3 regions of the Kitasatospora sp. NPDC001175 genome follow, and region 2 is predicted to be linked to each of the others. Evidence: riboswitches for the same ligand, from Rfam matches in the RefSeq annotation. Region 2 holds a riboswitch; each other region holds the start of a gene.
The links. Region 2 has a riboswitch for cobalamin ahead of metE (5-methyltetrahydropteroyltriglutamate--homocysteine S-methyltransferase). Riboswitches for the same ligand answer to the same signal wherever they lie in the genome.

Region 1 (3,446 bases), on a different contig from region 2:
AGCGTCGGCAGTTTCAGCGAGTTCAGCACCGGGAGCACCGGGAGCGCCTGGGTGCGGTCGGCGCCCGGGCCGTGCACCAGGATCACCCAGGTGCCGCGCATGGCGTGGACGTACCAGGCGGGCAGCAGCCCGAGGTCGCCCTGGGCGACGGTCTCGGTGAAGTCGAGGCCGAGGGCGGTGGCCGGATCGCCGAGGTGGACCCGGGGGGTCAGCTCGACCTCGGTGCCGACGGTGAGGGTTCCGCTGTCGACACGCTCCAGCCGGCGGGTGACGGTCTGGATGTCGGTGCGCAGCACCCCGCCGACCACCGCGTGGCCGCCGCCGGCCCACTCCAGCGCGTACCGGCCCGCGCGTACGGTCTGCGGGGCCCGGGTGAGGGTGACGTGTCCGGCGGCGACCTCGTGCACCCGCAGTGTGGCGGCCAGGCCCGGCTTCCCGGGCTGCGGACGGACCGTGCGCTCGGACACCCTGCGGCCGATCAGGATGACCGCAGCTCCGGCTCCTACTGCGGTGGCCGCCACGGCGGCGGCGGTTCCCCAACGCATAGTGCTCCCCGGTGTGACCTTCATGGGCGGTACCTTCCAGTCCACTCTCCGCACGGCGGGCCTGCCACCGGGGCGTAGTCCGTCCGTGCGGACGGTGGGCCGGGCCTTCGCGGCGGCGGGCAGCCGGGCGGCTCCGCGGAGCCGGCGCCACCCCCGTGCGGTGTGCCGCGCGGTGGGCGGTGGACGGCCGAGACGGCTGTGATCAAGCCCTCCGCGCGGTTTGTTGACTCCCGGTCGCGGACCGTGGTGGGATCTTTCAGCCAAACGGAGGCATGCAGAGGAAGCCGGTGCGAATCCGGCGCGGTCCCGCCACTGTCACCGGGGAGCACGCTCGACTCATGGTCACGGCGGTCCGGTCGTCCGGCTGCTGGAAGGCCCGAGGGTGTGTCCGACCCGGGAGCCAGGAGACTCTCGCCCCCGGTACGTCGATCCAGGGCGCGGACCCTGAGTGAGGACACGCACGCCATGCAGGCTGCCCTGGCCGCTGTGCGGCCGCCGTTCGACCCGGCCGTGCCCGCCTTGCGGTCCGCCTCCGCCGCTGTGTCCGCACCGTGCCCCGCCTGAACCGCGCCGCCGCCTTCGCACTGGGCAGTGTCGCCGGCTACCTGGCCGACGCCGTCCTCGCCGACCCCCGGCGCGGGCATCCGGTAGCCGTCTTCGGTGCCGCCGCCGGGCGGGTGGAGCGCGCGCTCTGGCGCGACCGGCGGGCGGCGGGCGCCGGGTACACCGCAGTCTGCGTCGGTTCGGTCGCGGCCGGGGCGCACCTCGCCGAGCGGGCGCTCGGGCGCAGCCGGTACGGGCAGGCGGCGCTGGCCGCCGCCGCGACCTGGACGGTGCTCGGCGGTACCTCGCTCACCCGGGAGGCCAGGACGATCGGCCGTTCGCTGCGGGCCGGCGATCTGGCCGCCGCCCGGGAGCGGCTGCCGCACCTGTGCGGCCGCGACCCCAGCACGCTGGACGAGCAGCAGATCGCCCGCGCCGTCGTCGAGTCGGTGGCCGAGAACACCGCCGACGCCGTGGTCAACGCGCTGGCCTGGGGTGCGCTGGCCGGTACGCCGGGGCTGCTCGCCTTCCGGGCCGTCAACACGCTGGACGCGATGGTCGGTCACCGCTCGCCGCGCCATCTGCGCTTCGGCTGGGCCTCGGCCCGGCTGGACGACGTGGCCGGCTGGCCCGGTGCCCGGCTGACCGCCCTGCTCACGGTGGCCGCCGCGCCCGAGCCGCGGACCGCCTGGCGGGTCTGGCGCCGGGACGGCTCCGCGCACCCGAGCCCCAATGCCGGGCAGGCCGAGTCGTGCTTCGCCGGGGCGCTCGGGGTGCGGCTGGGCGGGACGCTGCGGTACGGCGAGCGGGTGGAGCACCGGCCGGTGCTCGGTGGGGAGTTGCGGCCGGTCGAGGTGGCGGACATCGAGCGGGCGTGTCAGCTCTCCCGACGGGTCGGGGCGTTGGCGCTGGCGGTCACCGTGACCGGGCGGGCGCTGTGGACCTGGCGGCGGGGGCGGTCGTGAGCGGCAACCCGGGAACGAGTGGCCGCAGAAGGACTGTTGAGTGGAGCGGAGGAGCATGAGCGGGGCACTGCTGGTCGCCGGGACGACCTCGGACGCGGGCAAGAGTGTGGTCACGGCGGGCATCTGCCGCTGGCTGGCCAGGCAGGGCGTGCGGGTGGCGCCGTTCAAGGCGCAGAACATGTCGCTCAACTCCTTCGTCACCGCCGACGGCGCCGAGATCGGCCGCGCCCAGGCGATGCAGGCGCAGGCCGCCCGCATCGAGCCGGAGGCTGCGATGAACCCCGTGCTGCTGAAGCCCGGCGGCGACGGCCGCAGTCAGGTGGTGCTGCTCGGCAGGCCGGTCGCCGAGGTGGGCGCGCTGGACTACCGCGAGCGCAAGCCCGTACTGCTGGAGCGGGCTCTGGAGTGCCTGGCCGATCTGCGCAGCCGGTACGAGGTGGTGGTCTGCGAGGGCGCGGGCTCGCCGGCCGAGATCAATCTGCGGGACCGGGACATCGCCAACATGGGGCTGGCCACGGCCGCCGGACTGCCGGTGGTGGTGGTCGGGGACATCGACCGGGGCGGGGTCTTCGCCGCGATGTACGGCACGCTGGCACTGCTCTCGGCCGAAGACCAGCGGCATGTCGCGGGCTGGTTCGTCAACAAGTTCCGGGGCGACGCCAGGCTGCTGGCGCCCGGTCTGGAGATGCTGCGTCAGCTGACGGGCCGCCCGGTGCTCGGCACCCTGCCGATGCTCTCCGGGCTGTGGCTGGACGCCGAGGACTCGCTCGACCTGACCACGGTGGTGGACCGGGCGGAGGCGAGCGGGCCGGTCGGCCGGGACGTCCTGCGGGTGGCAGTGGTGCGCTTCCCGAGGCTCTCCAACTTCACCGACGTGGACGCGCTGGCGCAGGAGCCCGGCGTGCTGGTCCGCTGGGCGACCCGGCCAGAGGAGCTGGCCGACGCCGACCTGGTGGTGCTGCCCGGCACCCGGGCCACCGTCGCCGACCTGGCCTGGCTGCGCGAGCGCGGCCTGGAGCCCGCACTGAAGGCGCGGGTGGCCGCCGGGCTGCCGGTGCTCGGGATCTGCGGCGGATACCAGATGCTCGGGCGGGTGATCGTGGACGAGGTGGAGTCCAGGGCCGGCGAGGTCGCCGGGCTCGGCCTGCTGCCGACCCGGGTGGTCTTCGGTGCCGAGAAGGTGCTGGCCCGGCCGGTCGGCGAGGCGCTCGGCGAGCGGGTCGAGGGCTACGAGATCCACCACGGTGTGGTGTCGGTCGAGGGCGGCGAGACCTTCGTCACCGACGGCCGCGGACACGGCCTGGACGGCTGCCGCCTCGGCCCGGTCTGGGGCACCACCTGGCACGGCGTGCTGGAGAACGACGCCTTCCGCCGCCGACTGCTGCGCCGGATC
Region 2 (3,446 bases):
CGCCGACGTGTTCCAGGCAGGCGATGACCTCGGGGAGCGTTCGGGGTTCCAGGCTCAGCACGCGCGGGCCGCCGTCCAGGATCCGCACGGCCTCGGTCACTCCGGTGTAGGACACGGCGCACACCTCGCAGAGGTCCTGAGTGAGGACGACGTCGGGCGCGAGGGCGGCCAATTTTTCCACGTCGAGCGTGTAGAGCGACGAGCCCCGGTGGGCCGCGCCGCCGACGGCCTCCGAGATCTCCCGGCTGGTGAGCCGGTCGGCGTCGAACTCGGCAGCCGTCACCACCGGGATCCCCGCGACGGTGGCGGCCGGCCGGTCGCACTCGTGAGTCCGGCCGACCAGGGCCCCACCCAGACCGAGCTCGGCGGCGATGTCGGTCGCAGCAGGCAACAGGGAGACGATCCGCATGCGCCTAGCCTAGAGAGCCCGGGTCCAGGCCGTGGGGAGCACTGCGGCAGGGGTCGGTCGACGAGTACGGCGAGGTCCCGGACGGAGCACGGGCGGATGAGGGAGGATCCGACGCCGTCTCAATATGTGGGCGATTGAGTGATTCTCCAGCCGGATGCTGGCGGATTGGCTCTAGGCTGGCCGGTGCAGCTGGTTCGCCCTGTCCGCCAGGCAGGGTGTCGTAAGAGGGAACCCGGTGGGAATCCGGGACTGCCCCGCAGCGGTGAGTGGGAACGACCGCCGTCATACGCACTGGGCCCGGGTCGGGTTTGGGAAGCGACGGCCAGTAGGTGTCCGCCCTTCACGGGTGGGTGTGTCCGCGAGTCCGAAGACCTGCCCGCTGCCCGCCCGCGGACGATCCGCGTGTGGACATCCGGTGACCTCGAGGGCGGGTCGGCGACCATACCAGGCGGATCAGGCACGCGCGTCCACGGCGGCCGCCGCCCGGTTCGTCATCCCTTCGCGTTCTCGTGCCGTCGCCGGGCCCTTGAGGAGACAGACTCGCGAAGGAGAGTCCCTTGACCACGAAGTCCGCAGCCGCGGCAATCGCGACCGTGTACGGCTACCCCCGCCAGGGCCGGGGCCGGGAGCTCAAGAAGGCGATCGAGGGCTACTGGAAGGGCGCGGTCACCGCCGACGCTCTACTGGCCACCGCCGCCGACCTGCGCCGGGGGAACTGGCAGCAGCTCGCCGACTCCGGCATCGAGGAGGTCCCCACCGGGGACTTCTCGCTCTACGACCATGTTCTGGACACCACGGTAGCCGTCGGCGCGATCCCGGCCCGCCACCGCGCCGCCGTCGACGCCGACCCGCTTGACGGTTACTTCGCGATGGCACGCGGCACCCAGGAGGTGGCGCCGCTGGAGATGACCAAGTGGTTCGACACCAACTACCACTACCTGGTGCCCGAACTCGGCCCCGACACCGCCTTCACCGCGAACCCGGCCAAGGCCGCCGGCGAACTGGCCGAGGCCCTGGCGCTCGGCCACGAGGCCCGCCCGGTGCTGGTCGGCCCGGTCACCTACCTGCTGCTGGCCAAGCCCGCGCCCGGTGTCGCCGCCGACTTCGAGCCGCTCACCCTGCTGGACCGGCTGCTGCCCGTCTACGCCGAGCTGCTGGCCGACCTGCGCGCCGCCGGCGCCGCCTGGGTGCAGCTGGACGAGCCCGCGCTCGTCCAGGACCGCACCCCCGCCGAGCTCAACGCCGCCGCCCGCGCCTACCGCGACCTCGGCGCCCTCACCGACCGGCCCAAGCTCCTGGTCGCGAGCTACTTCGACCGCCTCGGCGAGGCCTTGCCGGTGCTGGCCAAGGCCCCCGTCGAGGGCTTGGCGCTGGACTTCACGGGATCTGCCGCCGCCAACCTCGACGATCTCGCCGCCGCCGGCGGCCTGCCCGGCAAGCGGCTGGTCGCCGGGGTGGTCGACGGCCGCAACATCTGGATCAACGACCTGGAGAAGTCGCTCGCCACCCTGGCGACCCTCCTCGGCCTCGCGGACACGGTCGACGTGGCGCCGTCCAGCTCGCTGCTGCACGTGCCCATCGACGCCACCATCGAGCGCGACATCGACCCGCAGATCGTCCGCTGGCTCGCGTTCGCCAAGCAGAAGTCGGCTGAGGTGGCGCTGCTGGCCCGGGGCCTGCGCGAGGGCGCGGGGGCGATCGCCGCCGAACTCGCCGCCAACCGCGCCGACCTGGCCTCCCGTGCCACCTCGCCGATCACCCGCGACCCGGCGGTCCGCGCCCGCACCGCTGCCGTCTCCGAGGCCGACGCGCGCCGCGCCCAGGCATACCCACAGCGGGCCGAGGCTCAGCGAGCCAGGCTCGGGCTGCCGCTGCTGCCGACCACCACCATCGGATCCTTCCCTCAGACCTCCGAACTGCGCGTGGCCCGGGCAGATCTGACTGCGGGGCGGATCGACGCCGCTGCGTACCGGGAGCGGATGGAGGCGGAGGTCCGCGAGGTCATCGCCTTCCAGGAGAAGGCCGGGCTGGACGTCCTGGTGCACGGCGAGCCCGAGCGCAACGACATGGTGCAGTACTTCGCGGAGCAGCTCACCGGCTACCTGGCCACCCGGCACGGCTGGGTGCAGTCCTACGGCACCCGGTACGTGCGCCCGCCGGTCCTGGTCGGGGATATCTCCCGCCCGCACTCTATGACGGTCGACTGGTTCGGCTACGCGCAGGGCCTGACGGGTCGTCCGGTCAAAGGCATGCTCACCGGCCCGGTCACCATGCTCGCCTGGTCCTTCGTCCGCGACGACCAGCCGCTCGCCGACACCGCCCGCCAGGTCGCCCTCGCCCTGCGCGACGAGGTCACCGACCTGGAGGCCGCCGGCGCGGCCGTCGTTCAGGTCGACGAACCGGCGCTGCGCGAGACCCTGCCGCTTCGCACCGCCGACCGCCCGGCCTACCTCGCCTGGGCCACCGAGGCGTTCCGCCTCGCCACCTCCGGGGTCCGCGCCGACACCCAGATCCACACCCACATGTGCTACGCCGAGTTCGGCGCGATCATGACGGCCATCGACGAGCTCGACGCCGACGTGATCTCGCTGGAGGCCACCCGCTCGCACATGCAGGTGGCCGGGGAACTCGCCGAGGCCGGGTACCCGCGCGAGGTCGGCCCCGGCGTGTGGAACATCCACTCCCCGCGGATCCCGAGCACGGAGGAGGTCGTCGAGCTGCTGCGCGCCGGGCTCGCGGTGATCCCGGCTGAGCGACTGTGGGTCAACCCCGATTGCGGGCTGAAGACCCGCGGCTGGACCGAGACACGGGCGTCGCTGGAGAGCCTGGTCGGCGCCGCCCGCCGCTTGCGGGAGGAACTCGCTGGCTGACACGCCTTCGTGAGATCAAAGGGGGGGCGCAGACCACCTGCGTTCGCCCCGGTGGCTCGCTGACGCGCTGGCCCGGCTGGCCGTGGCCGAGGACGGCAGAGGAGGAGGTGCCCTGACCGCTCCGGGGCGGGACGGGCGTCCGCCACGAGGCGCGGGCCGCGCCGGTC
Region 3 (3,446 bases), on a different contig from region 2:
AACTCCTCGATGTCAGCGTGCCAGGTCTCCAGGTAGACGCAGGCCGCGCCCTTGCGACGGCCGCCCTGGTTGACCGCGGCGACCGAGGAGTCCAGGGTGCGCAGGAACGGGACGATGCCGTTGGACTTGCCGTTGGTGCCCCGGATCAGGCTGCCGCGCGAGCGGATCCGGGAGTAGGACAGGCCGATGCCGCCGGCGTGCTTGGACAGCCGGGCGATCTGCGCGTAGCGGTTGTAGATCGAGTCCAGGTTGTCCAGCGGCGAGTCCAGCAGGTAGCAGCTGGACATCTGCGGGTGCTTGGTGCCGGAGTTGAAGAGCGTCGGGGAGGAGGTCAGGTACTCCAGGCGGCTCATCAGCCGGTAGAGCTCGGCCACCTCGGCCACCGACTGCTCGCTGTCGCCCACCGCGAGGCCCGCCGCCACGCGGAGCAGGAAGTGCTGCGGGGTCTCGATCACCATGCGGGTGATCGGGTGGCGCAGCAGGTAGCGGGACTGCACGGTGCGCAGGCCGAAGTACTCGAAGCGGTCGTCGCCCGACAGGTCGATCAGGGCGTCGAAGGCCTCGGCGTGCTTGGCGACCAGGGCGGCGGTGGCGTCGCCGATCAGCCCCTCGGCGTGGCCGACGGCGATCGAGGCGGAGAACGACACGGCACCCTGGCTCATCGCCTCGTCGGCGATCTCCATGGCGAGCAGGCGGGCGGCCAGCTTCGAGTACTGGGGGTCCTCGGCGATCATCGACGCGGCGGCCTCCACAGCCAGCCCGCGCAGCTCGGCGAAGTCCGAGCCGGCGTGGCGGCCGCGCAGCGCGGCGGCGGCGACGTGGCCGGGGTCCACCTGGGGGAGGTCCACGCTGCGGTCGGTGAGGAGCCGAAGCAGTGCCGCACCGGGGTCGGTCTGGGTGGTGGCGGCGGAACCCTGGGAAGGCAGGGCAACTGAGGCAGCGATGGTCAAGGCGCTTCTCTCCTGGCGGCGGCGTCGGATGAGGATCGTCCGGACCGACATGAGCGCAGGGAGGTGCAGCACGACCGGAGACCGGCGCGCTCTCTACCCCCTGGCCCACCCGCGAGGCCCGGACGTACTGCGGTGCTGCAAGGCATCTGCGGGGAAGCCGTGTGGCACACCGTCGGCAGGTAGCCGGACTTGCGGGGGCCTGGAGAGCCGCCCGCTCACCGCTGCGGGGCAGTCCCGGATTCACACCGGGTTCCCCTGCTTCGACAGCGAGAGCGAGCATACATGTTGTGGCGGTCCGACGATGCGGCACCACATGTAGTGCCGTGTGTCGCAGGCGGACCAACCGCATGGTTGTGCGGGAGGGGTGTTCAGAAGGTGATCGAGTACACCATCAGGTCGATCCCGGGAGCGGCCGTCCAGTCCCGGTCGGGGGTTCGGACGAAGCCCAGGCGCTCGTAGATCCGGTGCGCCGCCTTCATCGCCGGGCGGGTCGAGAAGGCCATCCCGGCCAGCCGGAGCTCCCGACAGCGGGCCATCGCGGCGCGGACCAGGGCCTCTCCGGCGCCGCGTCCGCGCGCCGCCGCGCCGACCGCCAGCATCCGGATCTCGCCCTCGTGCGGCTCGGCGATGTCGGCCCACTCGGTGCCGCCGACCGCGAGGGTCACACAGCCGAGGACCTGCCGGGTGTGCGGGTCGAGCGCGACGAGGAGTTCGGCCTCCTCGTTGCGGCGCCCGGCGTCCCGGAGGAGCTGGACGTAGCCGCTGTCCGGCGAGGTGTGACCGTCGCCCACGAACGCCTCGACCGTGACTTCACCTGCGGCTTCGAGGTCCTCTTCGAGGGCGCGGCGGATGAGGATGCCCATCCGGACAGTGTGCCCGACGGGAGGGTGCACACGGCAGTCAGGGTGGCGGGCGGGCGGGTGCCGGCGAGGGGTGTGGCGCCGGACGGAGGGCTCGCCGGGCGGGCGCCGGTGGGGAGCAGGGACGCGCTGGCGGGGAAGGCGGAGGCGGCTGGCACGGTGCCGTACGGGCGGTCGGGAAGAACCGGGGCCGAAGGGTGGTTGGGGTCGTCGTGACCGTCATCAGGACCGCCGTAGCCGCCGCCCGGGTCGGGCCCGCCGCCGCGTCCGGTCAGCTCACGGCCGATCAGGAAGCCCAGCAGTCCGAAGCCGCTGATGGCGCCGATCAGGCCGAGCGAGGTCGCGAGGGTCTCGGGAGTCATGTCCTCCACCCTCGTCCGCGCGGGCCGCTGTCACGAGTGGCGGAAACGACCGATTGCGTCGAAATCCTGCCAGCCTCTCGCGGGGTGGGGCGTGCCGATGCCGCGGCGGCCGGCGGCCCGGCCGGCCACGGGGGCGGAAGTCACCGGACGGCGGGCAGGGGAGGGGCGACGGACGAGGGAGGGGCACGGGGATGCGGAGCGGTGCGCACGGCCCGGCGGTCGACGGCCGCCGCCGTGGGGCCGGGGGCCCGGAGGCGGACGAGGGCGTACGGCATCCTGGGCGGATGCTGAAGAACGTCGCCGCGGTGGTGCTGGAGCCGGTCCACCCGTTCGAACTCGGCGTCGCCTCCGAGGTGTTCGGGCTCGACCGTAGCGACGACGGGCTGCCGGTGTACGACTTCGCCCTCGCTGCCGACCGTCCCGGGCGGCATGCCACCCATGCCGGCTTCGGCCTGGACGTCCCGTACGGGCCGGAGCGGCTGGCCGAGGCGGACCTGATCGTGGTCACCGCGGTCGGACGGCGCGCCGAGTATCCGGAGGCGCTCGTCGAAGCACTGCGCGCGGCAGTCGAGCGCGGGGCGCGCGCGTTGTCCATCTGCAGCGGCAGTTTTCTGCTGGGCGCCGCCGGGCTGCTGGACGGGCGCCGCTCCACCACGCACTGGAAGCACGTCGACGAGATGGCCCGGCGCTTCCCGCGCACCACTGTCGAACCCGACGTGCTCTACGTGGACGACGATCCGGTGATCACCTCCGCCGGGACGGCCGCCGGGATCGACGCCTGCCTGCACCTGGTCCGCAAGCTGCAGGGCGCGGAGGTGGCCCGGGGGATCGCCCGGCGGATGGTGGTCGCCCCGCACCGTGACGGCGGGCAGGCGCAGTTCGTCGACCGGCCGATGCCGGTGTGTGACGCGGACTCGCTCGGCGGGCTGCTGGACTGGCTGCGCCAGCACCTGCACCGTGACCTGACGGTTGATCAACTGGCCGCCCGTGCCCACATGTCGCCCCGCACCTTCGCCCGCCGCTTCCAGCAGGAGACCGGCACCACCCCGCACCGCTGGATCACCAACCAGCGCCTGCTGCTGGCCCAGCGCCTGCTGGAGGGCACCAGTCAGCCCGTGGACGCGGTCGCCGCCCGCTGCGGCTTCGGCAACGCGGCCACCCTCCGGCACCACTTCGGCCGCTGGCTCGGGACGACGCCGCAGGCGTATCGCCGCGCCTTCGCGGGGAGTTGGCCGGATGCGCGGAGCCGGGGTTGACCGGCGGACGGCACCCGG

Region 1: it holds a riboswitch for cobalamin, as region 2 does, so the genes downstream of both, ACWDAK_RS08790 (cobalamin biosynthesis protein) here and metE (5-methyltetrahydropteroyltriglutamate--homocysteine S-methyltransferase) in region 2, are expected to answer to the same signal.
Region 3: it holds a riboswitch for cobalamin, as region 2 does, so the genes downstream of both, ACWDAK_RS11375 (ribonucleoside-diphosphate reductase subunit alpha) here and metE (5-methyltetrahydropteroyltriglutamate--homocysteine S-methyltransferase) in region 2, are expected to answer to the same signal.

The regions. Positions count from the first base shown of each region.
Region 1 covers NZ_JBSFJU010000008.1:107,465-110,910, reverse strand. Annotated here, with positions in the region: gene ACWDAK_RS08795 (alpha/beta hydrolase family protein) at 1-545, opposite strand, end outside; cobalamin riboswitch at 797-978, shown strand; gene ACWDAK_RS08790 (cobalamin biosynthesis protein) at 1,097-2,053, shown strand; gene ACWDAK_RS08785 (cobyric acid synthase) at 2,109-3,446, shown strand, end outside.
Region 2 covers NZ_JBSFJU010000010.1:135,143-138,588, forward strand. Annotated here, with positions in the region: gene ACWDAK_RS10575 (cobalamin-binding protein) at 1-409, opposite strand, end outside; cobalamin riboswitch at 596-791, shown strand; gene metE (5-methyltetrahydropteroyltriglutamate--homocysteine S-methyltransferase) at 967-3,279, shown strand.
Region 3 covers NZ_JBSFJU010000011.1:142,605-146,050, reverse strand. Annotated here, with positions in the region: gene ACWDAK_RS11375 (ribonucleoside-diphosphate reductase subunit alpha) at 1-950, opposite strand, end outside; cobalamin riboswitch at 1,108-1,265, opposite strand; gene ACWDAK_RS11370 (GNAT family N-acetyltransferase) at 1,319-1,813, opposite strand; gene ACWDAK_RS11365 (helix-turn-helix domain-containing protein) at 2,457-3,428, shown strand.